Regions from separate parts of the Bacillus sp. DTU_2020_1000418_1_SI_GHA_SEK_038 genome, predicted to be linked through region 2. Evidence: riboswitches for the same ligand, from Rfam matches in the RefSeq annotation. Region 2 holds a riboswitch; each other region holds the start of a gene.
What was found. Region 2 has a riboswitch for S-adenosylmethionine ahead of RRV45_RS20060 (homoserine dehydrogenase). Riboswitches for the same ligand answer to the same signal wherever they lie in the genome.

Region 1 (10,533 bases), 320 kb from region 2:
TATCAACCCTCTTCTTGCGAAGAGGGTTTTTTAAATTCTTCTTTTAAGCAAAAGGAATCAGCAAATCAAAAAAATGCAAACTATTGCAGATTAAAAAGGAGAGAAGAAACATGTCAGAAAAACAAAAAAACTATCGATTTGAAACATTAGGTGTACATGGGGGATTACAGCCGGATCCTGTAACAGGAGCAAGAGCTGTGCCAATTTACCAAAACAATGCTTACCAATTTAAAGACACGGAACATGCAGCTAATTTATTTGGCTTGAAGGAATCTGGGTACATTTATACTCGTATTCACAACCCAACTACTACAGTCTTTGAAGAAAGAGTTGCCCTGTTAGAAGGGGGAGTTGGTGCCTTAGCGGTTGCTAGCGGAATGGCCGCCATTACACTAGCGATTCTGAATATTGCTGAATCTGGGGATGAAATTGTTTCAGCCTCTAACCTATACGGGGGAACTTATAATCTGTTTGCTGTGACATTGCCGAAATACGGCATTAAAGTGAAATTTGTAGATCCCGAAGATCCTGAAAACTTCCGAAATGCCATTACGGAAAAAACGAAGGCTGTCTTTGCTGAAACGATTGGAAACCCAAGCTTAAAGGTGTTAGATATCGAAAAGGTAGCGGAAATCTCACATGAGAATGGGGTTCCACTAATTATTGATAATACATTCGCGACTCCATATTTATGCAGACCGATAGAATACGGAGCAGATATTGTCGTCCACTCCGCTACAAAATGGCTGCTGGGAAATGGAACAACAACTGGAGGAATCATTGTAGACGGCGGAAAGTTCGATTGGAATTCTCCTAAGTTCCCTGGATTCACTCAGCCAGACCCAAGCTACAATAACCTTGTGTATAGTGAGGCATTAGGTGCGGTTGCCTATATTATTAAAGCTAGAGTTCAACTTCTTAGAGACTTTGGTCCTGCATTAAGCCCGCAAAATGCCTTCCAATTTACACTTGGACTTGAAACACTTCATGTGCGGATGAAGGAGCATATTGCCAATACTAAGAAAGTAGTAGAGTACTTAGAAGCTCATCCAGCTATTAATTGGGTCCTGTATCCTGGAAGTGACAATCATCCGGATAAAGTATTAGCGGATAAGTATTTGCCGAAGGGCGCAGGTTCTGTAGTCGTATTTGGAATCGAAGGCGGAAGAGAAGCAGGAGCGGCTTTCATTAATAATCTTGAGCTGTGGGCACATGTTGCAAACGTTGGCGATGCGAAAAGCTTAGTTATTCACCCGGCAAGTACAACGCATCAGCAGCTTGATACAGAAGGGCTGAAGGCTGCAGGTGTTCCTGAGGATCTAGTTCGTCTATCAATCGGAATTGAAAATGCTGAGGACCTTATTGAAGATTTAGAGCAAGCAATTGAGGCAGCAACAGGGATTGCCTCGCTATTAGTAAAAGAATAATTAATTAAGGTTTTTTCATGAGTAAAAAGATATATAATTCCAAATTTTTACCGTTGACGCTATCTTTATCCCATGATACGATATCAATCGTGAATATAAGAATGCTTAATTAAAGTAAAGTGTTAATTGAATATAGATGTAATGCTCTTATCAAGAGAGGTGGAGGGATGTGCCCGATGAAACCCGGCAACCGTCATTTTATGAAATGGTGCCAATTCACACAAAGCAGATTTGCTTTGGAAGATGAGGGGAAGGATAAATTCATTATGCCTTTCTGCTCATAACAGAAAGGCATTTTTCTTTTTTATAGCATTACTATTTCTCTTTATTCATCTATTATGATATTGTAAATGGGATTTAGAGAGGGTGAGCAATTATGATCTCAATCAAAAATGTACAAAAGATATATGCTTCTAAGCAGGGTCAAGTCACCGCAGTAGACAACGTTAATTTAGAAGTTAACGAGGGAGAAATCTTTGGTGTTATTGGCTATAGCGGTGCTGGGAAAAGTACATTAATCCGCATGCTAAATGGACTTGAAATACCATCAAGCGGAAATGTTGTTGTAGCTAATAATGAAGTTTCACATATAAAAGGCAAGAACTTAAGGAAAGCTAGACAGGATATCAGTATGATATTCCAGCATTTCAACCTGCTTTGGTCTAGAACTGTTCGGCAAAATATTGCATTTCCACTTGAAATTGCGGGTGTTGCCAAAGAGGAACGATTAAAACGTGTGGATGAACTCATTAAGCTTGTTGGTCTCGATGGAAGAGAGGATGCTTATCCCTCTCAGCTGAGCGGAGGGCAAAAACAGCGTGTCGGAATTGCCAGAGCATTGGCAAACAACCCGAAAGTGTTGTTATGTGACGAAGCCACATCTGCATTAGATCCAGAAACAACTAATTCCATCCTAGAATTATTAGTGGATATTAATGAGCGTCTAGGTTTAACGATTGTGCTCATCACACATGAAATGCAGGTTATCCGTAAAATCTGTCATCGCGTGGCTGTAATGGAAGAGGGAAGAATTGTCGAGCTGGGACCAGTTATCGATGTGTTCAAAAATCCGCAGCAGCAAATTACAAAGCGCTTCGTTCATCAAATAACAGAGTCTGATCCAGATGAAACGAAGGAAACGATTGAACAAATTACTCAATTATATCCACACGGGCAAATTGTCCAATTAAGCTTTGTTGGTAAGTCCGTTGAGCAGCCGTTAATAACGAATCTAATTCGTGATTTTAATATAACCGTTAATATTCTTCACGGGAAAATATCACAAACGCAAAACGGTTCTTATGGAACACTTTTTATCCATTTAGATGGGGAGAAGCCTGAAATTTTAAAAGCAATTGATTTCATCAAGGCCAAGCAGGTCGGGGTGGAGGTGATTTCGAATGCTTAGTGAATGGTTTCCGAATGTTAAATGGGATAAGATGTGGGAAGCAACTGTAGAAACATTATATATGACGAGCATTTCGGTCATTGCTACTTTCATTCTTGGCATTATTCTAGGTCTATTACTTTTTCTAACTTCGAAGGGCAATATTTGGGAGAATAATTTTATTAATAAAATTATCAGTGCTATTGTTAACATTTTTAGATCCATTCCCTTCCTAATCTTAATTGTGCTATTAATTCCATTTACTATTTTCTTAATTGGGTCGATGATAGGTGAAAATGCGGCACTACCTGCACTAATCATTGGGGCAGCGCCATTTTATGCAAGAATGGTAGAAATTGGGTTAAGGGAAATTGATAAAGGTGTTATTGAAGCAGCCAAATCAATGGGTGCCAAAACAAGCACAATTATCTTTAAGGTCCTATTACCAGAATCGATGCCTGCACTCGTTTCAGGGATTACCGTTACGGCAATTGCTTTAGTAGGTTATACCGCGATGGCTGGTGTTATCGGTGCTGGCGGTCTTGGGAACTTGGCTTATCTGGAAGGTTTCCAAAGAACGAGAAATGACGTAACGCTTATGGCAACAATCATTATTTTGATCATTGTATTTATCATCCAATTTATTGGTGATTTAATAACAAATAAATTAGACAAACGATAAGGGGAGATTAAAATGAAAAAAACATGGTTATCACTTTTACTAACATTTGCTTTAGTACTTGTGCTTGCTGCATGTGGTACAAAAAATGAAGAAAAAGACAGCGGCAATGCAAGTGATGCAGGGAAAGACGAGAAAACAGAAGAAGTAAAAACATTAAAAGTTGGAGCTTCCAATGTTCCGCATGCTGAAATTCTTGAAGAAGCAAAGCCTCTTTTAAAAGAAAAAGGGTTTGATTTAGAAATTATCCCATTCCAGGATTATGTTCTACCTAACAAAGCTTTAGAATCAAAAGAAATTGATGCAAACTACTTCCAGCATATTCCGTATCTTGAGCTGCAAATTAAAGAAAATAACTATGATTTTGTTAATGCAGGCGGAGTTCATATTGAGCCAATGGGTGTTTATTCTAAAAAATATAAAGATCTAAGTGAACTTCCTGAAAATGCACATATTATTATTAGTAACTCAGTAGCTGACCACGGCCGTGTCCTTGCTATTCTTGAAGCTGAAGGTCTTTTAAAGTTAAAAGAAGGCGTTGATAAATCTGCAGCTACAATCGAAGACATTGTTGAAAATCCAAAGAATGTTCAATTTGATACAGATTATGAGCCTTCATTATTACCGCAAATTTTCAACAACAATGAAGGTGATGCTGTTGTCATTAACTCAAACTTCGCGATTGACGCAGGCTTAAATCCATTAGAGGATTCAATTGCTATCGAAGGCAGTGAGTCCCCATATGTAAATATTATTACTGTACGTAATGGTGATGAAAATACTGATGCTATTAAAGCTCTTTTAGAAGTCCTTCACTCTGAGGATATTAAAAACTTTATTCTTGAGAAATATGAGGGTGCAGTTGTTCCTGCATTCTAATAATAAATGTAATTGGAAAAAACTCGCTGATAGGCGAGTTTTTTTATTGCTTATTTTTGAAAAAATGAACGGATAATAAAATTAAAGCGTATGACCACAATATTTTAAGTATGAAAAGGATGTAAGCGTTTTAATCGCCGCCTATCAACTATTTTCGATAAAAATTTCTTGATTTTGCCTTTTGTATTTCGGGAAATATCGGTGTAAAATCTTAACGTGAATTATAAATCCGTGAAAGATGAAAGGATTGGTTTTTATTAACCAGCTGCATTTAAATTATACGAGCTGTATGGAGAAAGCAATGCGCGGTGCCCATGGAGTCGGATATGCATTGTATAGCCAAAAACACGATGTAAGACTGAAGGTTGAAAAAAAGCGTCAGGAAGAATATGTAAAGAGTCAGCGCATGCTCGCAGATTTTGAAAGAAAGATTCATTCTTAGATTAAAACATATATTAATGAAGAAAAGGGGGGTCAGTATTTGTTGCTGATCCTCTTTTTTTACAAATAAGTGCGAAAAAGCATGGCAATTTCATTTGTACATGAACATAATGGTTAAGGGTAACATTAATAAGTGGAATCGAAAAATAGTAGTTCTTTCACCTTAAAAAATAGTATTAGGTTTACACCATCTAGAGAGTGTTAACTGATTGAAAGAGTTGCTAATACTTTTCATTTGTTATAAGATTGTAATGAGAATAAAATGAGAATAGAGGGTTGCGGCACTTTGCCGTAAGATAAAATCTTCTTTTATTGATGGAGGTATTGTAATGGCAGGTTCTAAATTAACAATTAATGATCTTCATGTTGAGATTGAAGGCAAAGAAATATTAAAAGGGGTAAACCTTGAAATTAAGGGCGGAGAAATCCACGCTGTCATGGGACCTAACGGAACGGGTAAATCTACACTTTCCTCTGCAATTATGGGTCATCCAAAATATGAAGTAACAAAAGGAAGCGTTACTTTAGATGATGAAGATGTTCTTGAAATGGAAGTAGATGAGCGTGCACGTGCAGGCCTATTCTTAGCTATGCAATATCCTAGTGAGATTAATGGTGTGACGAATGCAGACTTTTTACGTTCAGCTATTAATAGCCGTCAAGAAGAGGGAAATGAAATTTCTTTAATGAAGTTCATTCGTAAAATGGACAGCCAAATGGAATTCCTTGAAATGGATCCGGATATGGCACAGCGTTATTTAAATGAAGGATTCTCTGGCGGAGAAAAGAAACGTAATGAAATTCTTCAGCTTATGATGCTAGAGCCTAAGATTGCTATCTTAGACGAAATCGATTCAGGTCTTGATATTGACGCATTAAAGGTTGTTTCTAATGGAATCAATAAAATGCGTGGAGAAGATTTCGGCTGCTTAATTATTACACACTACCAACGTCTTCTGAACTACATCACTCCAGACTTTGTACATGTTATGATGCAAGGACGCATTGTAAAATCAGGAGGTCCTGAGCTAGCACAGCGCCTTGAGGCAGAAGGTTATGACTGGATTAAGCAAGAGCTAGGTATTGAAGATGAAACGGTTGGCCAAGAAGCGTAATTGTTAGGAGGATCCTTTATGTCGACAGAAACAAAATTATTTGGTAAGGAGTATGTAAGCTCCTTCTCAAAAGATATGGGTGAACCAGCATGGCTGACAGAGTTTCGCTTGCAAGCCCTTGAAAACTCTGAAAATCTGCCAATGCCAAAACCTGATAAAACGAGTATAAAAAACTGGAACTTAACACAGTTTGAGCAGCATATTGTAGGCAGTGAAGACTACACTTCTTTAAATGAGCTTCCGGAAGATGTGAAAACATTAATTGAGCTTGAAGCTGCTGAACAAAATTTATATATTCAGCGTAACAATAGACCAACATATATTTCTGTTTCAAAAGAACTGCAGGATAAGGGTGTTATTTTCACTGACATCTTTACAGCAGCGAGAGAGCATAGTGATTTACTCCAAAAATATTTTATGACTGAAGGCGTTAAAGCAGATGAGCATAAGTTGACTGCTTTACATGCAGCTTTAGTGAATGGCGGAGTTTTCCTATACGTGCCAAAAAATGTCGAGGTTGCCAAACCAATTCAGGCAGTTTTTGTTCATGATAATGAAAAGGCAACTCTTTTCAATCACGTGATTGTTGTTGCTGAGGATAATAGCTCTGTTACTTATGTTGAAAACTATGTATCCACTATGGAAGCAGCTAGCGGGGTATTTAATATCGTAACGGAGGTTCTAGCTAAATCTGGTGCCAAGGTTCAATATGGTGCAGTTGATACACTAGCTAAAGGATTAACTGGATATGTAAACCGCCGTGGTGTTGCTGGAAGAGATGCTCGTATTGATTGGGCTCTTGGATTAATGAATGATAGCAATACGATCTATGAAAATGTAACAAACTTAATGGGCGATGGTTCATTCGGAGATACGAAAACAGTTGTAGTTGGTCGAGGAGATCAAACGCAAAACTTTACAACAAGCATTGTTCATTTTGGAAAAAATACAGAAGGCTTTATCTTAAAGCATGGTGTGATGAAGGACTCTGCTACATCCATCTTTAACGGAATTGGAAAAATTGAGCACGGTGCATCTAAATCTAATGCAGTACAAGAATCTCGCGTTCTTATGCTGAATGAAAAGGCTCGCGGAGATGCGAACCCAATTTTATTAATCGATGAAGATGATGTAACAGCTGGACACGCAGCATCTGTCGGACGTGTAGATCCGCTTCAACTCTATTATTTAATGAGCCGCGGAATTCCAAAGGCTGAAGCAGAGCGTCTTGTCATTCATGGATTCCTTGCACCGGTTGTAAATGCACTTCCGATTGAGGGAGTTAGCAAGCAACTTGTGGAAGTAATCGAAAGGAAAGTAAGATAATGAATATCCAGGATATTCGCAAACAATTTCCAATATTACATCAGGAAGTCAATGGGAACCCGCTTGTTTATCTGGACAGTGCTGCTACATCACAGAAGCCTGTTCAGGTTATTGAAGCGGTAGATAAATATTATCGTGAATATAACTCTAATGTACACAGAGGCGTTCATACGCTTGGAACGAGAGCAACTGACGGCTTTGAAGGTGCTAGAGAAAAGGTACGTAAATTTATCAATGCGAAATCAACGGAAGAAATTATTTTTACTAGAGGAACAACAACAGCCCTTAACTTAGTTGCTTCAAGCTATGCTAGAGCAAACCTTAAAGAGGGCGATGAAATTGTTATCTCCTATATGGAGCATCATAGTAATATCATTCCTTGGCAGCAAGTAGCGAAACATACAGGTGCCATTTTGAAGTATATACCTCTTCAGGAGGATGAAACGATTTCTCTAGAAGATGTGAGAGAGCTCGTTACAAGTAATACGAAGATTGTATCGATTATGCATGTTTCCAATGTACTTGGTGTTGTGAATCCAGTTAAGGAAATTGCGAAAATTGCTCATGAAAATGGGGCAGTCATGGTTGTGGATGGCGCACAAAGTGCACCACATTTAAAAGTGGATGTGCAAGATTTAGATTGTGATTTCTTTGCATTATCAGGACATAAAATGTGTGGCCCTACAGGTATTGGCGTCCTTTATGGCAAAAAACAATTTCTTGAGAACATGGAACCGATTGAATTTGGCGGGGAAATGATTGATTTTGTCGGATTATACGAATCAACTTGGAAGGAACTCCCTTGGAAGTTCGAAGGCGGTACGCCGATTATCGCTGGAGCAATTGGATTAGGGGCTGCCATTGATTTTCTGCAAGAGATTGGTTTAGATCATATTGAGGCTCATGAGCATAAGCTTGCAGCTTATGCATTGGAAAAAATGTCACAGGTTGAAGGCATCACGATTTACGGTCCGAAAGAAGTATCGAAGCGTACGGGTGTTGTAACTTTTAACCTTGATGATGTTCATCCACATGACGTTGCCACTGTATTGGATGCTGAAGGAATTGCTGTCCGTGCTGGCCATCATTGTGCACAGCCGCTAATGAAATGGCTGAAAGCTTCGGCGACAGCGCGAGCAAGCTTCTATCTGTACAATACAGAAGAAGAGATTGATAAGCTTGTTAAAGGGCTTGTCAAAACAAAGGAGTATTTCAGCGATGTCTTCTAATAATTTAGATACTCTATACAGACAAGTAATCATGGACCATTACAAAAATCCCCGTAATAGAGGGATCCTAGAAGATGATAGCCTAACGATTAATATGAATAACCCGACATGCGGGGACCGAATTCAGTTAACGTTAAAGTTAGATGAGGGAAAAGTAGTGGATGCAAAATTTGAAGGGGAAGGCTGCTCGATTTCCATGTCTTCTGCTTCCATGATGACTCAAGCAATAAAAGGCTTAAATATTGATGATGCATTGAAGCTTTCAGAGGTTTTCTCACATATTATGCAGGGAAAAGAATATGATGTTGATTTAGACCTCGGGGATATCGAAGCGTTGCAGGGTGTTGCCAAATTTCCGGCACGAATTAAATGTGCAACCTTAGCGTGGAAGGCCATGGAAAAAGGCCTAAAAGAGAATTGAAATAGCTATTAAACAAGATGTCTTGGGCTTAAAATATATTTGTAATAGGGGAATCTACCTCTCCTATTGCAATGAATGGAGGAATACGACGATGGCAAAAAAGATGCCTGAAATCGGCGATTATAAATATGGTTTTGCCGACAAAGACGTTTCCATTTTCCGATCAAAACGCGGTTTGACGAAAGAAATTGTTGAAGAAATTTCAAAAATGAAGGAAGAGCCACAATGGATGCTTGACTTCCGTTTGAAATCATTAGAGCATTTCTACAACATGCCTATGCCGCAATGGGGCGGAGATTTAGCGTCATTAAACTTTGATGAAATTACGTATTATGTTAAACCATCTGAAAAAACTGAGCGTTCTTGGGATGAAGTTCCTGAAGAAATCAAGCAAACGTTTGATAAGCTTGGAATTCCAGAAGCGGAACAAAAGTATTTAGCAGGGGTTTCTGCTCAATACGAATCAGAGGTTGTTTACCATAACATGCAGGAAGATCTTGTAGCACAAGGGATCGTATTTAAAGATACGGATTCCGCTTTACGTGAAAATGAAGACATCTTCCGTGAGCATTGGGCGAAGGTTATTCCTCCAACAGACAATAAGTTTGCGGCTCTAAACTCTGCTGTTTGGTCAGGCGGATCTTTCATCTACGTTCCTAAAGGAATTAAGGTTGAAACGCCATTACAGGCTTATTTCCGTATCAACTCTGAAAACATGGGTCAGTTTGAGCGTACTTTAATCATTGTGGATGAAGGCGCACATGTTCACTATGTAGAGGGCTGTACAGCTCCTGTTTATACAACAAACTCTCTTCACAGTGCTGTTGTAGAAATCATCATTAAGAAGGATGCGTATTGCCGCTATACAACGATCCAGAACTGGGCAAACAACGTGTATAACCTTGTGACAAAGCGTGCTGTTTGTGAAGCGAATGCCACAATGGAATGGATTGATGGAAATATCGGTTCCAAATTAACGATGAAATACCCAGCAGTTATTTTAAAAGGAGAAGGCGCTCGTGGAATGACACTTTCCATCGCATTAGCAGGCAAAGGTCAGCACCAAGACGCAGGAGCAAAAATGATTCACCTTGCTCCAAACACTTCTTCAACAATCGTATCGAAATCGATCTCTAAACAGGGCGGTAAAGTAACATACCGCGGAATCGTTCAATTCGGCCGTAAAGCTGATGGCGCACGTGCCAATATCGAGTGTGATACGTTAATTATGGATAATCAATCAACTTCTGATACAATTCCATACAATGAAATCATGAACGATAACATCTCTTTAGAGCACGAAGCAAAGGTTTCTAAAGTGTCTGAAGAACAATTATTCTATCTCATGAGCCGCGGTATTTCCGAGGAAGAAGCAACTGAAATGATCGTAATGGGCTTCATCGAGCCATTTACGAAAGAGCTTCCAATGGAATATGCGGTTGAAATGAACAGATTGATTAAGTTCGAAATGGAAGGTTCAATTGGTTAATATATGAATAGGAAAATCCGCTTGCCAATTTGGTGAGCGGATTTTTTAAAACTAAATTGTCTTAGCTCAAAATATGCTAATATGTTTCTGAAGGAGGTGTTCCCTATGATTCTAATCGGAGTAGCAGGATGGGGAGATCA
Region 2 (10,533 bases):
TTGACCAATACCGAAATATCATCAATTCTTTCTCGAAGCGGTGGAACTTTCAATGTAACCACATTTAAACGGTAATATAAATCTTCTCGGAAAGTTCCCTTTTTGACCATATCTTCCAGATCGCTATTTGTCGCTGCAACGATTCTAATATTCACTTTAATAGAAGCATTTCCGCCAATGCGATAAACTTCTCTTTCCTGAAGAACCCTTAATAATTTCACTTGCATATCAAGTGGAAGCATACCAATTTCATCTAAAAATAAAGTACCGCCGTCAGCCATCTCCACTTTTCCCGCTTTCCCATCCTTATAAGCACCTGTAAAAGACCCTTTCTCATAGCCAAAAAACTCACTTTCAAAAAGAGCATCCGGGATAGCACCGCAGTTAATCGGAATAAAAGGCTGGTTCTTTCTCAAGCTGGCTTCATGAATGCCCTGGGCAAAAAGCTCTTTCCCTACTCCGCTTTCACCTTGAATTAATACGGTGGCATCCGTTTTTGCCACTTTAAGAGCTAAGCCCTTTGCACGTTGTAAAGCATCGCTATGTCCTTTAATTTCTGATAATGGACCTATTTGTTCGTGCAAATGATACTGCTGCTTTATTTTTTGTAATTGGGTTGTTGTTAATGTTAACTTCTCATTTAATTTCACAATGTTGGTGATGTCTTGATCGATAGAGATGGCTCCGATTAAATTTCCCTTTTTATCAAAAATAGGAGATGAGCTGATCAGCACATGCACATCAGGTCTTGGCTGATGATACACGTTCGAAACAGCTTTCTTCGTCTCCAGTATTTCTAGTATCTTTAAATCTTCTATTTTAAAAAACTGGCTGATTTTCTTCTGTTTTATATCTTTAAGCGGAACTCCATAAATTTGCTCAGCTTGTGCACTCCAATATTGCACTTCACCTAATGCATTAATAATCGTGATAGCATCAGAGCTTGTTTCCATTAAAGCATTTAAATAGTTGAAGGAAAAATCCCTCATTCTTCGCACCTCCCGCTGTCAACACTGTAAATGTAAAGTTGTATTTACAATAGTGTAAACTTTATGAACACTCTTATTGTACAGCGGCTAGAAAACGTTTGCAATATTAGAATTCCCCTGACTATTCAAGTTGGCACAAGATTTGCATATTAACAACATAGTCACAATTAATATCATCAGGAGGTATGCAAACATGATGTTAACTATAGAAAAGTATATTGAAACCATTGATGCCCATACGATGGGAGAGGCAGCGAGAATTATTGTTGACGGTCTTCCAGAGATTCTAGGAAATACAATGATGCAAAAGAAGCAATATTTAGAATCCCAATTGGACCATATTCGCAAGCTTCTTATGCATGAACCAAGAGGCCATTTAAATATGTTCGGTGCCATCTTAACACCTCCTTGCAATCCAAATTGTGATCTTGGTGTGTTATTTATGGATAGCGGCGGTTATCTGAACATGTGCGGTCACGGGACGATTGCCTCAGTCACAGTTGCAATAAATAATGGCCTTATCGCTAAAAAGGACAAGGTATTTCTTGATACCCCTTCTGGAATCGTGGAATGCCATGTAGCGTACGAAAACGATAAGGTGAAGGAAGTTTCCTTTATTAATGTTCCAGCTTTTTTATATAAAAAAGATGTAAGCGTTTTAGTAGAAAACTTCGGATTAATTAAAATGGATATTGCGTTTGGCGGAAGTTTTTTTGCCATCGTAGATGCAGAGCAATTCGATTTAAAACTAAACATTGATGAACAAGATCAGATTACAGCAATCGGCATGGCCATCAGGAAAGCAGCGAATGAGCAATTGGTAATCGAGCATCCCGAAATTCCGGAAATCACGACCATCGACCTGGTTGAATTCAGTCTTCAGCTAGGTGAAAATCACTTTAAAAACACCGTTGTTTTTGGAGATGGCCAAATTGACAGATCCCCTTGCGGAACAGGAACATGCGCAAAACTATCAACATTGAAGCTTGAACGTAATGAGCAAATTATTCAAGAAAGTATCATTGGATCTCAGTTTAAAGGGGAGGTCGTTGATTTTACGAATGTAAAAGGCTATGAAGCCATTATTCCAAAAATTACAGGATCAGCATGGGTAACGGGAGTTCATAAATTTTTATTAGATGCGACAGATCCTTATGCGGAAGGGTTTCTATTAAAATAATTTAACGTTAAAAAACATTCATGATTTTGCAATCTCAACCCAGTTAATAAATATCATTGGCTTCATTTCACTGCGTTAGTGATTACTTCGTACATCAAGGCTTGTTCAACGAATCCGATGAAAATTTAATTTACAAAAATGGAGGGAATTACTTTGAGTTTAACGAGAGACTTTTTTATGATGCTATCCCAAAATAAAGTTCTGAACAGCGGGGCTAAAAGATGGGGATTAAAGCTAGGCGCACAGTCAGTTGTTGCTGGAACGAATATTAAGGAAATGGTAGAAAGCGTCAAGGAATTAAATAAAGTTGGTATTTCTGCAACGATCGACAATCTTGGTGAATTTGTTTTTGAAAAAGCAGAAGCAACTGAGGCAAAGAAACAAATTTTAGGCGTGATTGAGGCCATTCATGAACATCAATTAAATGCTCATATTTCCTTGAAGCCTACCCAGCTTGGCTTGGATATCGAATACGGCTTCTGCTTAGAGAACTTAAGGGAAATCGTTGCAAAAGCATACGAGTATAACATCTTTATTAACTTTGACATGGAGGATTACGGTCATCTGCAGCCATCCTTTGACATAATCGATGAGCTTTCGAAAGAATATGATAATATCGGCACCGTCATTCAAGCGTATTTCTATGAAGCTGAAGATATATTGAAGAAATATGAAAACTTTCGCTTAAGAATCGTAAAAGGCGCTTATAAGGAGCCTGAAAACTTAGCCTATCAAAACAAAAACGATATAGACCAAAACTATATCAAGTTAATTGAATATCACTTGCTGAATGGCAAATTCACATCGATTGCCACGCATGACCATCGTGTTATCGATCATGTGAAGAGTTTTGCGAAAAAGAATCAGATTCCACAGGAGAAATTTGAATTTCAAATGCTGTATGGTTTCAGAAAGGATTTACAGCTTAAACTTGCAAAAGAAGGCTATAATTTCTGCACATATGTCCCATTCGGAAATGATTGGTATGGCTATTTCATGCGCCGCTTAGCGGAACGCCCACAAAATCTCAATCTCGTTGCCAAACAGATGTTTACTAAAAAAACAAATACACTCATTGGACTTGGAGCTGGCGCCTTTTTATTAGGAAGGTTAAGTAAAAAATGAATGGTATGAAAATTTGGATGACTGAAATGTTATAATTCTACTATAATATTTTTTAATAGAGTGGATGGTCGATCTCCATCCCTCCTTATTAATAGTCATCCTCGATTTATATATTAAGGAGGAAAATCAATGGAAAAGAAGGTATCATTTTCACAAGTAATCGCAATTGGCTTCATGCTCTTCGCTATGTTCCTAGGTGCTGGAAACGTAATATTCGCTCCAATGGTAGGCCAACAGGCAGGAACAAATATATGGATTGCCATGGGAGGATTTTTAATTACAGGTGTTGGTTTGGTTTTACTCGCAATCATAGCTTTAACCCGCGGAGGAGGAACAGTTGAAAAACTTTCAGGAAGAGTTCACCCCGTGTTCGCTACGATATTCTCAATTTTACTATTTTTATCGCTTGGGCCGATTTATGTCATCCCGAGAACAACTTCTGTCGTCTATGAAATCGCTATCAAACCGTTAGTCCAAACGAACTCAAACGGCAGTCTTTATTTGTTTATTTTCTCTGCCGTATTTATTTTTCTAACGATTCTGCTATCATGGAATACAACAAAATTTGTCGACCGTCTTGGGAAAATAATCACTCCAATTTTTGCAATATTGTTATTATTACTAATTGGAAAGTCAATTTTTACACCAATGGGAAGTATTGGACAACCTCAAGGAGAGTATATTCAAAGCGTTGATGCGTTTTTGAAAGGGTTTATACAAGGATACTACACAATGGACGTTCTCGCTGCATTTGTATTTGGGGGAATTTTCATTAAATCAATCAGTTCCTTAGGGATAAAGTCTGAAAAGGAAGTATCGAAGCTATTTATTAAGGCAGGTATGGTCACCATTATCGGCTTGGTCGGACTACAAATCTCAATGGCATGGATCGGTGCTTCAAGTGTTGATGCTATTGGATTTAAGGAAAACGGAGGCGAAGTATTAGCACAAGGCTCAAAAGTTTTATTCGGGCAGATCGGAATTTATATCATCGGAACTATTATATTCTTAACTGGGGTCACAACAAATGTAGCCTGTTTAGCAGCTGTTTCCGAATATTTCGAAAGAATTGTTCCTTCTATTTCTTATAAAAAGTGGCTAATTCTCTTTTCCATTTTAAGCTTAATCATTACAAACTTTGGTCTCAACAAAATTTTGACAATGGCATCACCTATTTTACTATTACTCTATCCTTTAGCCATTGCTTTAATCGTTTTAATCTTTACAAATAATTTGTTTAAAGGTCATCAATCCGTTTATATTGGAACAATGATCGGCGTTGGGTTTGTTGCCATTCTTGATGCTCTAAAGGATGGCATTATTGCACCGGAAGCTATTAACAATATCTTCGGATTCATCCCCTTATTTGAAAATGGCGCCGGCTGGATTATCACAGGCCTTATCGGATTTGTAATCGGCTTGATTGTAGCTAAATCGAGGAAAGAAACTGACGCGATGATTGAGATGGCTAGTTAGGACCTCATTTATTTTTATCGATAGAGTACCTCCTTCTGTTATGAAGGGGGTTTTCTTATCGACAGGAACATGAAATATACTATTGGTGACGAGTGGGATGATCGCATTTTTATAGGCTCTTGCAGCATTATCAACTATCAAGCTTAGATTTTTATATGGTCATCCAAAACGATAAGTGAAACATGACTGTGAAATAAGATTATTCGAGAGGTGATAGACACGTAGAGATTATGAGGATTTTCATAGCTGGTGTTGATGCTTAAAACCTTTTATATAGCAAGTTCTCCTATCCTTTGAAAAAGAATAGTACACTTTATATTTATCGACTAGAATCCTATAGTTTCCTTGCCATTCGGGCTCATTCGCTGGCGTAGACTCCATAATCGAAAGTATTTTATTTTGAATATTAATCAACAATCTTTTTTTATAATCTTTTGTCTCAATAGAACTAAAATAGGGGCTATTTATTCGAGCGAAGCTGCTCCTTGCTTCTGCTGTCCATTTCAATTCCACTTAAATATCACCCTTCTCAATTGCTTCCAATAACTCATCTGAGGAATAAAGTCTCCCATTCAATATATCTTTATCTGCTCTTTCAAGCATATCTTTTAGCTCAATGTCTGTTTCAATATCCGATAAAATCGTATCTTCTTTTAATCTTTGTATAACAAAAACTTCCCCTTCAACATCTATTACTGCTTTCGACTTTTTATTTAGTATTTTTTTTATGATTACAGCTTCAATACCCTCAATTTTTTTTGCCATTGAAATCCCTCCTTTTATTAACCTATTATACACGGAAAAAAAAGATATTCTACAAATCATATTCGATTGCCAAACCAATTAAAGTATTGACGTTGCTCCATTTAATCTATATGATTATAAATAATTTCATAATTGCTAATCTTCTTATCAAGAGAGGTGGAGGGACTGACCCTGCGAAGCCTCGGCAACCAGCATTCGCATGCACGGTGCCAATTTCAGAGGAATGATCACATTCCGAAGATGAGAAGGTGGAACGGATTTTGTAATTTCATTCTTGCTCCCCTTCTGTCTTTATATGCAGAGGGGGTTTTTTATTTTTTCACCTGTGGGGTTGCCCGCTCACCAGTTAACAAATCGAAAAACAATAACAGGAGGAATGAATACATGTCAGCCATTCATATTGCATTATTAGGATACGGCACTGTTGGGAAGGGTGTCTATCAGACCGTAAAATCACATCAGAAGAAGCTCCAAGCCCTTTTTGGAAAAGAAGTGAAGATTGTTGGAATTCTTGTGAAAAATATTAATAAACACACTAATCCGGATGAAGATGTTCTTTTAACAGACGATTTCGAAAAAATCATTACACTAGAGCAGCTTGATGTTGTGATTGATGCCATTGTTGGAAAAGAGCCATGCTTTTCCTACTTGCAGCAGGCGATTAAACGGGGCTGTCATGTCATTACGGCGAACAAGGAAATGTTTGCCCATCATGGCGGGCAATTAAAACATTTAGCAAGTGAATATGGTGTTTCACTCGGCTTTGAAGCAACGGTCGCTGGCGGGATTCCTGTGATCCAAACACTAAAGCAATTGCTAAATGTCAACAACATCGAAAAAGTCCAGGGTATTCTTAACGGCACATCTAATTTTATTTTGACAAAGATGAGAGAAGAAAACTTACCATTTGCATCAGCATTGAAGCTGGCTCAGGAAAAAGGCTATGCCGAAGCGGATCCGACAAATGATGTAGACGGCTATGACGCCTTCTACAAAGCGGTGATCTTAAGTGAGCTTGCATTTGGGGAGGCGCCGAACTGGGATGAGTCGATCAGAGAGGGAATTCGGGGAATCACACCCGAACAAATTGAAGTTTTTTCATCATTAGGCTTTCGGTTTAAGCATGTCGCTTCGATTGAACGGACTGCTAGTGGAATTCTATGCACCGTAAAGCCTGTGCTTGTGAATGAACAGCATCCCTTTTACCATGTGGAAGGTGTCCAAAATGCTGTTTCCATTAATGGGGATATTGTTGGGAATATTAGCCTACAAGGCCCGGGAGCAGGAATGCTTCCAACAGCAAGCGCGATGATCGAGGACTTGGCACATATTCATACAAAAAGCGTAACTCGGCCATATACCGAACAAAACCTAGAAGGAAATGAGGCTTCTACTCTTTCTTTTTGGGCAATCGGTGGGGATGTAAATGCCACGACTCTGCCAACCCCTATACAAGTGATTGAAAGAATTCATCCGAACGTGCTAATCGTCCGGGCACCAGAGGAGACCATGTATGCTATTCATTTGCCGAATGTACATGTCTATCAAATTCTGGGAGAGGTGGCGTTTAGGGAAGTGGTTTTGAGTTAGCAATAGATGAATTTTGAATGAAAAACAGGAGGAAAAAAGTTTATTCATTTCCTCCTTAAATTTTTTCTTGTTTAGTGAGATGAAATAACACTTTGACAGAGGAGTTGAAAGTTTGTCAGCCAATCACAGCAGGTTGTTGGGAATGGAAGCCAAGTACGAACATACATATTAATCAAACGTTTTAATTAAAGTGCCTACAGCCCTTGTGCGGCAAGCGTTTGAGGCTGTTTAATCAAGCGTTTGATTAACACCCTTCCCCAGGATTTTGGGAATGGGAAACCAATACGAACATACATATTAATCAAACGTCTAATTAAAGTGCCTACAGCCCTTGTGCGGCAAGCGTTTTCGGCTGTTTAATCAATCGTTTGATTAAGAACATTTTTATCTTTATAAAATAAGAGACTACTCAAAGGAAGTAGTTTCGATTATATAGGGAAAAATTAATAAACATATAGAATAGATACAAGTTTGTAAAATAATAATTGAAGACTTTGTATTTGTGTAGTGAGAGAAATTAATGCGGACATTGTGAATCCGTTATTTTCATTAAATGGCGCTAATTGAAGGGCTAAGCGGACACCGAGTGCGTTATTTACGAAAAAACATAAGGAAACCGGTGCTTTTTTAGCGAATAACGGAACCTATGTCCTCAAGCATACAGTATTAGCCCCTTTTACCGCATATAACGGAACTGCTGTCCGCCAAGCTCAGATAGACAAGGAGATTTATTTCAGGTGCCTTATTTTTATTCGATGTTAATGCTAAAAAAATAAGGCCAAATCAGTATCCGATTTGGCCATCTAATTAGTATGCGATTTACAAAGTTCCCCAACAAAATCTTTTCAAAGAGTGACTATCCCTGTACCCTACCTACTCCAGCTTAAATTTAGCCACTGCCTTTTGAAGCTCGTCACTCAGTTCTGTCAATTGTTCTGCTGATTCGGCTACGGACTGAATGGCTGTGACCTGCTCGTCCGTTGAGGCACTGACTTCTTCACAGGCGGCCGCTGATTGCTCAGCCATCGCAGCCATTGAATGAATACTGTTTAGAACGTCCGCTTTCCCTACGGCAATATGGTCCATTTCATCATGAACTTGGAAAATCGACTGCCTTAATTTCTCGACAATTTCCGAAATAGAATGGAAGCTTGACTCTGTTGTGTTGACGGCATCTGCCTGCTGGGAGAAGTTTTCCTTCGTTTTGTTCATGGATTCAACAGCAAGAAGTGCTCCACTCTGGATGGTTGTAATCGTCTGTTTCACTTCATCTGTTGCCACTACCGATTGTTCAGCTAGCTTTCTAACCTCCTCAGCAACAACAGCAAATCCCTTGCCATGTTCACCCGCTCGTGCGGCTTCAATGCTAGCATTTAATGCAAGCAGGTTTGTTTGAGAGCTAATGTCGGTAATCGTTTTAATCACGAGCTCAATTTGTTGAATTTTTTCCTCAAGATCATGAATGACTTCTTCCATTGAATCAAGGTATTTATGTGATTCAGTAAATGAACCCTTTAAATGATTTACTTGGTGAATACCCGACTGATTCATTTCATCCGCTTTTTCTGCTAGATTAGTCATGTCTGTGGCATGTGCACTAATTTCATTAATTTTATTACTTAAATGTTCGGATAATTGATTAGCCGCCTCCGCCTCTTGTGCCGCAGTTGTGGCACCCTTGGCTACTTCAGTAATGGCCGCCGCAATTTCCTCACTGGATGCATTCGTTTCCTCTGATATGGCACTTAAGCTTTCGGCCGATTCCTTCACATTATTCACTGAGTAGTTCACGAACATTAATACCGATTTCATGTTGCCTAACATATGATTGAACTGCGAACTTAATTCACCAATCTCATCATTTGTCGTAACGGCTGCTGATACGGTTAAATCCCCATTAGCCATTCGATTGACAGCTTGTTTTAAAGAAATAATTGGCTTCGTAATTCTTGACGCCACAAAGTATGTAACAGCGCTAGCAATCAACAAAGCGACTAACGAGATAATAAAAATATTCATTCTAATCTGTTTTGCACTTACTAACAGATCATCGTATGTAAAGGCGGCTCCTATTTTCCAAGATGTACTTGGAATTGTATTATAAACTAACAGCTTGTTTTCACCTTCATCACTATATGAAGAAACACCAGCAGCTTCGTTGTACATCTTTTTAATATAAGGCTGGTCCATTAAGTTTTCACCTTGTTTTTCCGGGTGGACAATGGCTACGCCCTCCTTAGAAAAAACAAATGAATATCCGTTATAGCCAATTTTAGCCTCTTCAACTATTTTTGTAATAGCTGTCAATTTCATATCTAGGCCAATCACGCCAACAATGCCGCCACCTTTTTCAATGGCATAGGATGACGTGACTACAAGCTCCTTCGTAGCTGAATCAATATATGGCTCACTCCAAACGGCTTGACCCGGATTTTCTACCGCGAGTTTATACCAGCCCTTTGAGGTCGGATCAAAATCATCCCCTAAATCAGCCTTAGGCATAATCTGCAAGTCTTTCTTTGGAGTTGCTACGTAAATAGAAGTTACATCTTTATATTTATCTAAAAAGTTATGTAAATTTCTGTCTAATTCATTTTCAGCATCTATTTTTTCCGCTGTTCCGGACAGTTCCATATAATCCTCCACTTCCCTTGAATCAGCCACAAATTTCATGCCCAATTCATGTTGGCTCATAGCCAGTTGAAGGGAGTGTGCCATTTCGGCAACAATACTATTTGTTTGCTCAACTACACTTTTTTCTATTGAACTTTTTGTTTGATGATCAACAAAAACACTAACAGCCAACACTGTCAAAGCTAAAAGAATGACAAAAAGAGCAATCAACTTCCCCTTTATAGATTTAAACATAACTACTGACTCCCCCTGATATAATAAATTTTACCTTTTACACTTTACCACATAAAACCCACTTTACTTTTAATTAAGATAGTTAACATTTTTCAAAAAATTGATAAGGGATGCGTCCGGTGGATTGGAGATTGGGTGAAAAAACTATAGAGGGATTAGAAGTAATTTCGATAGTAGGGAGAAAACTTTAAAAACAATAAATTACAGTAATGCGGACATTAGGACCGTTATTTTCATTAAATGTCCCTAATTTGGGGGCTAAGCGGACACGGAGTACGTTATTTATGAAAAACACTTAAAAATCACAGCTATTTTACAAAATAGCGGATTCTATGACCGCAAACATAAGGAATTAGCCCGTTTTATCACAAATAGCGGCACTGGTGTCCGCCAGGCCTGATCTCAGTGGATTGAACTTTGTCCAACAGCCCTTTCTTTAACCAATAAGGTCAAGGAATCAAACCAACCTTGACCTATCAATTCACAAGCTCCTTTTATTAACCAAGCGGATACCTCAGCATCGGTTTTGAATCTTTCTTT
Region 3 (10,533 bases), 540 kb from region 2:
GAGCCATTTTTTATTAACTTTCTCTCCAGCAGTTCAACGAGCTGGTACATGACGGTTGCAAAGATAGCGATGACAAGGAGAGAAAGCATTACAAGAGTGAAGTTGAATACTTGGAATCCATAGATAATCATATAGCCAAGACCTTTAGAGGAGACGAGGAATTCTCCGACAATGACACCAACCCAGGATAAGCCAACGTTGACTTTCAAGGTTGAAATAATGACAGGGAAGGATGCGGGCAAAATCGATTCTTTAAAAACCTGGAGCCTTGTGGCACCAAACGTTTGCAAAACCTTTATATAGTTAGGGTCTACTTCTTTAAACGCAGTATATACAACAATGGTTGTGATGATGATGGAAATGATCGCACCCATAGCGACAATTGACGTGAAGCCAGGACCCAAAGCAACGATTAGTATTGGACCAAGGGCCACTTTTGGCATGGAATTGAGAATGACTAAATACGGGTCAAGTATTTTGGAAAGCATAGGAGACCACCACAGCAAAGCAGCAAGAAGTGTTCCAATTAAGGTACCAAGGATGAAACCAAATATTGTTTCGGATAATGTATAGCTTAAATCGATGAATAATGTTCCGTCCTGAATTTTGGCCAGGAGCAAGCCCCATACTTTTGAGGGGGAACTAAATATTAATGGGTCCACCCACTGTTTTTGACTGGCAAGCTCCCATCCAGAGAAAAAGACAATAAAAATAATGAGCTGGTAAAAACGGACCCATTTCTTTTCGCGTTTCAATGATTTCAGATACTTTTCGTGAAGGAGATCAACGTTTGTCTGCAGGCTCAAGGGACTCCAGCTCCTTCCAAACAGTTTGAAAAATACTTGAATAAGTTTCATGGTTGCGTGCGTTGAATGGGGTCTCATCTCGAAGTCCTTTAGGCATTGTAAAGACTTTGTGAAGCTTTCCCGGTCTTGAGGAAAAAAGGAAAATTCGATCACTCATAGAGATGGCTTCCCCTATGTCATGTGTGACCAGAATGGCTGTTTTTCCGAAAAATTTAAGCGTATTCGAGACAAGGTCCTCAAGCTTTAATTTTGTTTGATAATCTAAAGCGGAAAAGGGTTCGTCAAGCATGAGAAGCTTAGGTTCAGTTGCTAAAGTTCTGACAAGTGCAACCCTTTGTCTCATTCCTCCTGACAGCTGCTTTGGATATTGATTTTCTACACCTCTAAGCCCCATCTGTTCAAGTAAGGATAAAGCATACGCTTTTTTGGTGGCATCAAGCTGATTACTGATCTTTAAACCAAGCAAAATATTTTCTTCAATCGACTTCCATGGAAAAAGATAATCCTGTTGAAGCATATAGCCAATGCTCTGGCCTGTCGTTTCAACCTTTTTGCCTTCAAGAATGACAGAACCTTCTGTTGGCTTTAGCAGGCCTGCAATAATCGAAAGCAAGGTTGTTTTTCCGCATCCGCTTGGACCTAGAAAGGAAACAAATTCTCCCTCCCCGACAGTAAGCGAAACATCGGAGAGGGCTGTTGTGGCGGAGTTTTTCGTGAAATACGTATGTTGTATACCATGAACGTTTAAGAAATCCATACAAGCCCTCCATTTATTTTTACCTATTTTTTCATGACACCTTCTGCAATTTCCGTGTTTACAAGATTATTGTAATCTACTCGTTTAGGCAGCTCGCCAGCCTCTTCCATAATGTTTTGCAAGTTATCCCATTCTTTATTATCTAAGATTGGGTCGGTTGCATAGGAGCCCTGGCTCTTATAGCGCTCGACAACCATTTCAATAATATCGATCTCTGTGTTATCGAAGAAGCCTTTAATAACCTCAGCCGTTTCCTTGGCGCTGTGCGTATCCACCCATTGCTGGGCCTTATAAACCGCTCTAGTAAATTTCTCAACAGTTTCTTTATTATCGTTAATGTAGCTCTGTTTTGTCATGAAAGTAGTATATGGAATGTGCCCAGACTCTGTTCCGAAAGAGGCGACAATATAACCTTTTCCTTCTTTTTCAAACACGCTTGCTGTTGGTTCGAAAAGCTGGACAAATTCACCTGTACCGGAAGCAAAAGTAGGAGCAATATTAGCGAAATCCACATTTTGAATCAAATCTAAATCTTGATGAGGATCAATACCATGCTTTTTCAAAACAAATTCCCCAGCCATTTGCGGCATACCGCCTTTACGCTGACCTAGGAAGGTCGTTCCCTTTAACATATCCCATGAAAAGTTCTCAATCTTGTTTCGCGATACTAGAAATGTTCCATCTGTCTGCGTGAGCTGTGCGAAGTTTATGACTGGATCATTGGAGCCTTGAGCAGAAACGTAAATCGATGTCTCTGATCCGACAAGAGCCACATCAATGCTGTCTGATAGAAGAGCGGTCATCGTTTTATCCCCGCCAGCTGTCGTTGTAAGCGTAACATTTAGCCCTTCTTCCTCAAAAAAACCTTTTTCAATTGCTACATATTGTGGTGCATAGAAAATGGAACGAGTTACTTCACCGATCCGAACATTTTGAACTTCATCCTTTCCGCATGCTGCCAATGGTATAATTAGAATGGAAATGATCAGAAGTGAAAAACTAATTTTTAGCCACTTTTTCATAGATAGGACCTCCCGAAATAGGAAAATTATAAGCTTTTAAGCCTACATTATCGTATGAGTGTGCAAAAAATGTGTGAATGCCTATATGAAAAATTTATTGGGTGAAAGCTGCGAAAAATTAGTTGGTTGTTTCGATTTGCCCTTTTCGTTTATCGGTCACTTTTGACTAGATATCGGTCAGATTTCAAATATATCGGCCACTTATGTCCAAATATCGGTCAGATTTTGAATATATCGGTCATTTCAAAATTTCCGAGGTAGAATAGCATAGAAATCTTATAATTAAAGGAGTTGAGCCACATGATAAGTAAACAGAAATTTCCTTCCCCACATCCGAAAATTGAATTATCCATTATCACTTATTTATCAGGAAAACTGAAAGTTAAAGGCCTGCTTGCAGAACCGAAGGATGAAGGTATTTATGATGGGTTTCTATATTTGCGTGGGGGCATAAAAAGTGTTGGACAGGTACGTCCTGGTCGAATTGTTCAGTTTGCCTCGGAAGGGTTTATTGTCTTTGCTCCATTTTATCGAGGGAACCATGGAGGGGAGGGTAATGAAGATTTTGCTGGTGAAGATCGAGAGGACGCCTTTTCAGCTTTCAAACTATTGCAATCCCATCCGCGTATTAAGGACATACATATTTTTGGCTTTTCAAGAGGAGGCGTTATGGCTTTATTAACGGCCATTCAATTTCCAGAGACAAAATCGCTTGTTACCTGGGGTGGAGTTAGTGATATGTTCCTAACCTATGTGGAGAGAGAGGACTTGCGGAGAATGATGAAAAGGGTTATTGGTGGAACCCCAACGAAATTTCCGGAAAGATATGAATCCCGGACACCGCTTTTTCAATTGGAAAAGCTTGAGACCCCGACATTAATCATTCACGGTGAACAGGATCATAATGTCTCCGTTGAACATGCTTACAGGCTTGAGAAAAGATTAAGATCATTAGGAAAGGAAGTAGAAAGCTGGTATTTTCGAGAGTTTACACATTTTTTTCCACCAGCTGTAAATCGGAGAGTTGTAAGGGATTTAACAAATTGGATGAAAAGCCAGCAAGAAAGGTCTTAATATAAGTGAAACTTCAAAAAGTGGGGGTCTTACCGCCCGTTAATTTGCGATAAAAAGGGTGTCCACTCGGGACACCCTAATTTTTATACTATATTAAGCAATTGGTCCGCCCTGTTCTTCGATTTCAGCAGAAACGTTTGAGAATTTTTTGAAGTTTTCACGGAATTTAGAAGCTAATTCCTTTGCTTTTTCATCGTAAGCTGCTTGGTCAGCCCATGTTTTGCTTGGCTGAAGAACTTCATCAGGAACACCTGGAACATGTAAAGGAATTTCAAGACCGAAGATTTCGTCTTTAATCGTCTCTACATTATTTAATTCGCCTTCTAGAGCGGATTGTACCATAGCACGAGTGTAAGCAAGCTTCATACGGTTACCAACGCCATATTCGCCGCCAGTCCAGCCGGTATTTACAAGGAATACTTTTGCATTATGCTCATCAATTTTCTTGCCAAGCATTTCAGCATACTCTGTTGCAGGAAGCGGAAGGAATGGTGAACCAAAGCATGTTGAGAATGTTGCTTGTGGTGAAGTAATTCCGCGCTCTGTACCAGCAAGCTTTGACGTATATCCGCTTAGGAAGTGGTACATCGCTTGCTCTTTTGATAATTTAGCGATTGGAGGCAATACGCCAAATGCATCAGCTGTTAAAAATACAATTGTATTCGGATGACCAGCAATGCTCGGGTCAACGATATTATCGATTGCTTGCAGCGGGTATGCAGCACGAGTATTTTCAGTTAGGGTGTTGTCATCATAATCAGCAACACGAGATTCGCTGTTAATTACAACATTTTCAAGCACAGAACCGAAACGGATTGCATCAAAAATTTGCGGTTCTTTCTCGCGAGTTAACCCAATGGTTTTTGCATAGCATCCACCTTCAATATTGAATACGCCATTAGGAGACCACCCGTGCTCGTCATCACCGATAAGACGGCGATTAGGGTCAGCAGATAATGTTGTTTTACCAGTTCCTGAAAGTCCGAAGAATAGTGCTACATCTCCTTCTAGACCAACGTTTGCAGAGCAGTGCATTGGTAATATTCCGTTTTCTGGCAATAAATAGTTCATAACAGAGAATATAGACTTTTTAATTTCGCCAGCATATTCTGTTCCGCCAATTAATACGGTACGGCGTTCGAAGGAAACAATAATGAATGTTTCAGAATTTGTGCCATCTACAGCTGGGTCCGCCTTAAAATTTGGAGCGGAAATAACTGTGAATTCTGCCTGATGATCTAATAAATCCTCATCTGTTGGGCGAATGAAAAGCTGATGAGCAAATAAATTATGCCAAGCATATTCATTAATAACTTGAATGGGAAGGCGATGTTTTTTGTCAGCACCGGCGAATCCTTTAAATACAAAAACTTCATCTTTCTCTTTTAAATAGGTTATTACCTTATCATATAGGCTAGAAAATGCCTCTTCTGAAATTGGCTGATTGACATTTCCCCAATCCACTTTATCTTTCGAAGAAGCTTCTTCAACAATATATTTATCTTTAGGGGAACGTCCTGTATATTTTCCGGTAGTTGCACAAACTGCACCAGTCGAAGTGAGTGAACCTTCTTTACGATTTAATACCTTTTCCACAAGCTGCGGAACAGATAATTGTACTTGAATATTATTTCCCTTTAATAATTCAGTTAATTTATTCGGAATGCTAACAGAGTTCATCTGAAGAATACCTTCCTTTTACATTAAATTTATGAAAGACATTTCAATTTACGAATAGTATAACACATTTGGATGATTAATCTATACTAATTGTGGTTTTTTTCATTAAATATTTTTCTCTGTTTGAACAATAATAACTTCGATTAATGCAGAAGCTCGTTATGTACCACACCAATTTTATAGAGATAAAATATGTTAAACTAACATATAATTATATGATGGGGGTGGTGTTAGGTGAAAACGATTGCATTATACGATGAAACATGCAGTTTATGCAAGGAATCTAAACGATTTTTTGAAAAAATTGATTTTTTTCAAAAAATTAGCTGGGTTTCATTACAGGAATATGAAAGAAACGGCCATCCATTACTGTTCGATAAAATCAGCTTACGAAGAGAGCTTCATATTATTTCTTCCAGTGGAAAAGTCCGTAAAGGCTTTGATGCAGTGAGATATATACTCTTGCTTTCTCCTCCATTAAACCTATTAGGATTATGTTTATTTCTTCCTGGGATGTCGTTTGCAGGTAATCCTATATATAAATGGATAGCTAAGAATAGACATAAGTTTTTAAGGAAAAAATGCGACAATGGCAGTTGTTCCTTATGATGTACATGGACACAAAAAAAACACCAAAATTAATTAAGAATTTTATTGACTTCTTTTTATATATTAAGTTATGATTTATCCTTGAACGGATACTCTCTTATCCCGAGCTGGCGGAGGGACAGGCCCGATGAAGCCCAGCAACCTGCTATTAGAATTAACTTTATTTTAGTTGATTAAAGTTAAGCCTCCGGCGGATGCCTTAGATTTTTTGGCGTAAATATGCCAAGGCAAATTTGATTAGCAAAGGTGCTAACCTGACGCAAGGATTTATTCCTTGAACGATAAGAGTGAAAGGCGCGAATCGATTTGCTTCAACCTTTTCACATGGATGAAAAGGTTTTTTATTTTGCAATTTGATGAATGGCTTTCGAAAAGCCAGCACGCTTTATAATAAAAACTCCAAATTTATTTCATACTACTTAGGGAATGAGTTCCGTATCAAATGTTTTTATATAAAGGAGGAACATCAGCATGTCAACAAAACGTCGTTTGTTTACATCTGAATCAGTTACTGAAGGTCATCCGGATAAAATTTGTGACCAAATCTCTGATGCCATTTTAGATGCCATTTTAGCACAGGATGCAAATGCACGTGTAGCTGCAGAAACGTCAGTTACAACAGGTTTAGTTCTAATTGCAGGAGAAATCACTACATCTTCTTATGTAGATATTCCAAAAATCGTTCGTGAAACTGTCAAAGAGATTGGCTACACTCGTGCCAAATACGGTTTTGACTCAGAAACTTGTGCGGTATTAACTTCTATTGATGAGCAATCACCAGATATTGCGATGGGGGTTGACCAAGCTTTAGAAGCTCGTGAAGGCCAAATGACTGATGAAGAAATTGAAGCAATTGGTGCAGGTGACCAAGGTTTAATGTTCGGGTTTGCATGTAACGAAACAAAAGAGCTTATGCCGCTTCCGATTTCCTTATCTCATAAATTAGCTCGCCGTTTAACTGAAGTTCGTAAAGAAGAAATCCTTCCTTACCTTCGTCCAGACGGAAAAACACAAGTAACTGTAGAATATGATGAAAATAACAAGCCTGTACGCATTGACACCATTGTTATTTCTACTCAACATCATCCTGAAATTAGCTTAGAGCAAATTCAGCGTAATATTAAAGAGCATGTCATCAATCCAGTTGTTCCTAAAGAACTAATTGATGAGAATACAAAATACTTTATCAACCCTACAGGCCGTTTCGTAATTGGCGGACCACAAGGGGATGCTGGCTTAACTGGCCGCAAAATTATTGTTGATACTTACGGTGGATACGCTCGTCACGGCGGTGGAGCATTCTCTGGAAAGGATCCTACAAAGGTTGACCGTTCCGCTGCTTATGCCGCTCGTTATGTGGCAAAAAACATCGTTGCTGCGGGTCTAGCTGATAAAGTTGAAGTTCAGCTTGCTTATGCAATCGGAGTAGCACAGCCGGTATCTATTTCAATTGATACTTTCGGAACAGGTAAAGTAGAAGAAGACGTGTTAGTTGACTTAGTTCGCAAAAACTTTGATCTTCGTCCAGCTGGCATTATTAATATGCTAAACCTGCGCCGTCCTATTTATAAGCAAACTGCTGCTTACGGTCATTTCGGACGCACCGATATCGATCTTCCTTGGGAGCGTACAGATAAAGCAGATGCATTACGTGCAGAGGCTTTAAAATAATATTAATAGAGCGGAAGCTACATTTTTGATGTAACTTCCGCTTTTTTTATTCGTCTTATGTTAAAGATGATTTTAAATTTCTATTCTTCCCCATTCCTTACAAACACCTTCCTCTATTTCTCTAATCAATAAACTAATAAATTAGCACTCATCATCTAAAAAAGTGTAAATGGGTGATAAATGAATGAGCGGCTTTAGTGGATTTGTAAAACGAAAAAATGACAATGTAGATACCTTGAAAAGTGAATCAAGTTTTTATGACGGTGAGCATGTTATTTTCCATTATTTAAGGTGTGATGAGAAACCTTGTCCCTATCAACATGACCGATATTGGATTGTATTTACTGGAGAAATTACTAATATAAATGAGCTTAAAGGTGAACTTTCTGAATGTGCAAATTCTGTTCAGGAGATATTATTAATCTTATACAGACAATTAAAAGCAAAAATAGTGGAAAAGCTCCGTGGATTGTATGCTCTTGTTATTTGGGATGATCAGGATAAGGTTCTGTTTGGTGCCAGAGATCCTTTTGGGATTAAACCTTTTTACTATTATGAAGGAGTTGAAGGGATATACTTTTCCACTGAAAAGAAAAGCATTTTAGAAATTATTCAAATTGAAGTATTGAATAAAGATGCTTTACAGCAATATTTAACCTATCAGTTTGTCCCGGAGCCAGATACGATGACAGATGAGATCCGAAAGCTTGAGCCTGGGCATTATTTTATAAAGAAAATCGATACCCCGATGGAGATTATTTGCTATTGGAAAGCTTCCTTTCATCCAGTATTGAAACAAGAAGCTGAATTTATTCGAGAGATAAAAGGAGCCCTTTATCAGTCTATTCAATCGCATACGCAAAGCGATGCGCCGATTGGGTCCTTCCTCTCTGGGGGCATTGATTCCTCTATTATTGCTGCGATCGCAAAGGAATATCATCCAGACTTAAAAACATTTTCTGTTGGATTTGAGCAAGCAGGATTTAGTGAGATTGACATTGCGGAGAAAACAGCTGAAAGGCTTGGGATCGAAAATATTAGCAGGATCATTAATCCTGAAGAATTCATTAGGGAGTTGCCGAATATTGTTTATTCTTTAGAAGATCCGCTTGCAGATCCAGCCTGTATTCCGCTTTACTTTGCTTCTAAGGAGGCAAGTAAGCATGTAAAGATTGTTCTATCAGGAGAGGGAGCTGATGAATTATTCGGCGGCTATAATATTTATCGTGAACCACACTCCTTAAGGCTTTTTCAATATATACCTAATTTTATTAAGAGAGTTTTGAGGACGCTGGCTTTTTTTCTGCCAGAAGGGATTAGGGGAAAAAGCTTTATTGAGCGTGGGGTTACCCCCTTGGAAGAAAGATATATTGGGAATGCTAAGATTTTTTCCGAAGCAGAGAAACGTATGTTTTTCCGAGAATATAGAGATGTCCTAAGTTATACGAATATTACAGCTCCCCTATACAAAGAGAGTGCTTTATATGATGCGATTAACAAGATGCAGTACATCGATATCCATACTTGGCTAAGGGGAGATATTTTATTAAAAGCACATAAAATGACTGAGGCCCATTTATTAGATTTGCGGGCCCCGTTTCTAGATAAAGAGGTATTTGAGATTGCCTCTCAAATACCGAGCAGTTTAAATATCGCCAATGGAACAACTAAGTATATTTTGCGAAAAGCAGTGGAAGGAATTGTACCAGCTCATGTCTTAGACCGAAAAAAATTGGGCTTTCCTGTTCCGATCAGATTTTGGTTAAAGAGTGAAATGTATGATTGGACGAGAACAATAATTCGTGAAAGCGATACAGATCATTTATTTCACAAAGATTATTTTTATAGGCTTCTTGATGGCCATTATAAGGATCAATACGATAACAGCAGAAAGCTTTGGACGGTATTAATGTTTATGTTATGGTATGCCGTATTTATTGAAAAAAAGTATGAAAATGAACTAAGTTCAATGAATACGCTCCTGCCGATGGGTATATAAACTATAGGAAAGAATAAGTTATCAGTAAAAGGACATGTTAAAAAATATCTTAATTATTTCTGAAGTGATTTATAATACTGGGCTTTTTCAGCGTATTCTCTGCTTATTCTTTCCATATCTTGAATATCTTCTGGAGTCAATTCCCGAATTACTTTAGCTGGACGGCCAAAGGCAAGTGTATTAGGTGGAATTTTTTTACCTTGTGGAACAAGACTGCCTGCACCGATAAAGGCTCCTTCACCAATTTCAGCCTGATCAAGAATAATCGAGCCCATGCCAATTAATGCTTTTCGCCGAATAATGCAGCTATGTAAAATAACTTGGTGTCCTACTGTCACCTCATCTTCAAGAATTAGAGGATTGTTAGGGCTCTGGTGCAATACTGAATTATCTTGAATATTAACCTTTTTACCGATAATAGTAGGGGCGACATCCCCTCTTATAACCGTATTGAACCACACACTGGATTCATCCCCGATTTCTACATCGCCTGTAACGGTAGCAAAGTCTGCAATGAAAACTGAGTCAGCTATTTTGGGTTGTTTATCTTTATATGGATAGATCATGTTTGATTCTCCTTGAAATGTTTTATAACGTAATTTTACCATAGAAGGCTACAATCTTCTTTAGTGGTAACCTACGCTTAATTTAATGATGAAAAAATGTTTCTAGGCTATAATTTATACTAACGATTTCGTTTTCAACATAAGGTTTAGGAGGATATATGATGTGGAAATGGGAAGCTGAGGGAGAGGCTAAAGGTGTCGTAGTGATGGTTCATGGAGCGATGGAGCATCATCGCCGCTACGGCTGGCTTATTGAAATGTGGCGTTTATCAGGCTTTCATGTCATTATGGGAGATCTTCCAGGCCAAGGGATGACTACTAGATCACGGCGAGGTCATATTGATACATT

Region 1: another riboswitch for S-adenosylmethionine. It lies ahead of RRV45_RS18550 (methionine ABC transporter ATP-binding protein); the one in region 2 lies ahead of RRV45_RS20060 (homoserine dehydrogenase).
Region 3: another riboswitch for S-adenosylmethionine. It lies ahead of metK (methionine adenosyltransferase); the one in region 2 lies ahead of RRV45_RS20060 (homoserine dehydrogenase).

Annotation. Positions count from the first base shown of each region.
Region 1 is NZ_CP135435.1:3,701,330-3,711,862, reverse strand. Features, by position in the region: gene RRV45_RS18555 (O-acetylhomoserine aminocarboxypropyltransferase/cysteine synthase family protein) at 111-1,427, shown strand; SAM riboswitch class I at 1,572-1,677, shown strand; gene RRV45_RS18550 (methionine ABC transporter ATP-binding protein) at 1,804-2,835, shown strand; gene RRV45_RS18545 (methionine ABC transporter permease) at 2,828-3,496, shown strand; gene RRV45_RS18540 (MetQ/NlpA family ABC transporter substrate-binding protein) at 3,509-4,372, shown strand; gene RRV45_RS18535 (hypothetical protein) at 4,620-4,814, shown strand; gene sufC (Fe-S cluster assembly ATPase SufC) at 5,143-5,928, shown strand; gene sufD (Fe-S cluster assembly protein SufD) at 5,947-7,254, shown strand; gene RRV45_RS18520 (cysteine desulfurase) at 7,254-8,483, shown strand; gene sufU (Fe-S cluster assembly sulfur transfer protein SufU) at 8,473-8,904, shown strand; gene sufB (Fe-S cluster assembly protein SufB) at 8,996-10,393, shown strand; gene RRV45_RS18505 (DUF72 domain-containing protein) at 10,499-10,533, shown strand, end outside.
Region 2 is NZ_CP135435.1:4,026,189-4,036,721, forward strand. Features, by position in the region: gene RRV45_RS20035 (sigma-54 interaction domain-containing protein) at 1-998, opposite strand, end outside; gene RRV45_RS20040 (proline racemase family protein) at 1,183-2,169, shown strand; gene RRV45_RS20045 (proline dehydrogenase family protein) at 2,347-3,294, shown strand; gene brnQ (branched-chain amino acid transport system II carrier protein) at 3,424-4,770, shown strand; gene RRV45_RS20055 (hypothetical protein) at 5,284-5,535, opposite strand; SAM riboswitch class I at 5,677-5,782, shown strand; gene RRV45_RS20060 (homoserine dehydrogenase) at 5,920-7,125, shown strand; gene RRV45_RS22145 (methyl-accepting chemotaxis protein) at 7,999-8,949, opposite strand; partial or broken gene RRV45_RS22150 (cache domain-containing protein) at 8,947-9,993, opposite strand; gene RRV45_RS20070 (hypothetical protein) at 10,491-10,533, opposite strand, start outside.
Region 3 is NZ_CP135435.1:3,488,712-3,499,244, reverse strand. Features, by position in the region: gene RRV45_RS17455 (ABC transporter permease) at 1-806, opposite strand, end outside; gene RRV45_RS17450 (ABC transporter ATP-binding protein) at 784-1,563, opposite strand; gene RRV45_RS17445 (ABC transporter substrate-binding protein) at 1,587-2,585, opposite strand; gene RRV45_RS17440 (alpha/beta hydrolase family protein) at 2,886-3,659, shown strand; gene pckA (phosphoenolpyruvate carboxykinase (ATP)) at 3,753-5,339, opposite strand; gene RRV45_RS17430 (thiol-disulfide oxidoreductase DCC family protein) at 5,574-5,948, shown strand; SAM riboswitch class I at 6,043-6,236, shown strand; gene metK (methionine adenosyltransferase) at 6,420-7,619, shown strand; gene asnB (asparagine synthase (glutamine-hydrolyzing)) at 7,804-9,618, shown strand; gene RRV45_RS17415 (gamma carbonic anhydrase) at 9,672-10,184, opposite strand; gene RRV45_RS17410 (alpha/beta hydrolase) at 10,346-10,533, shown strand, end outside.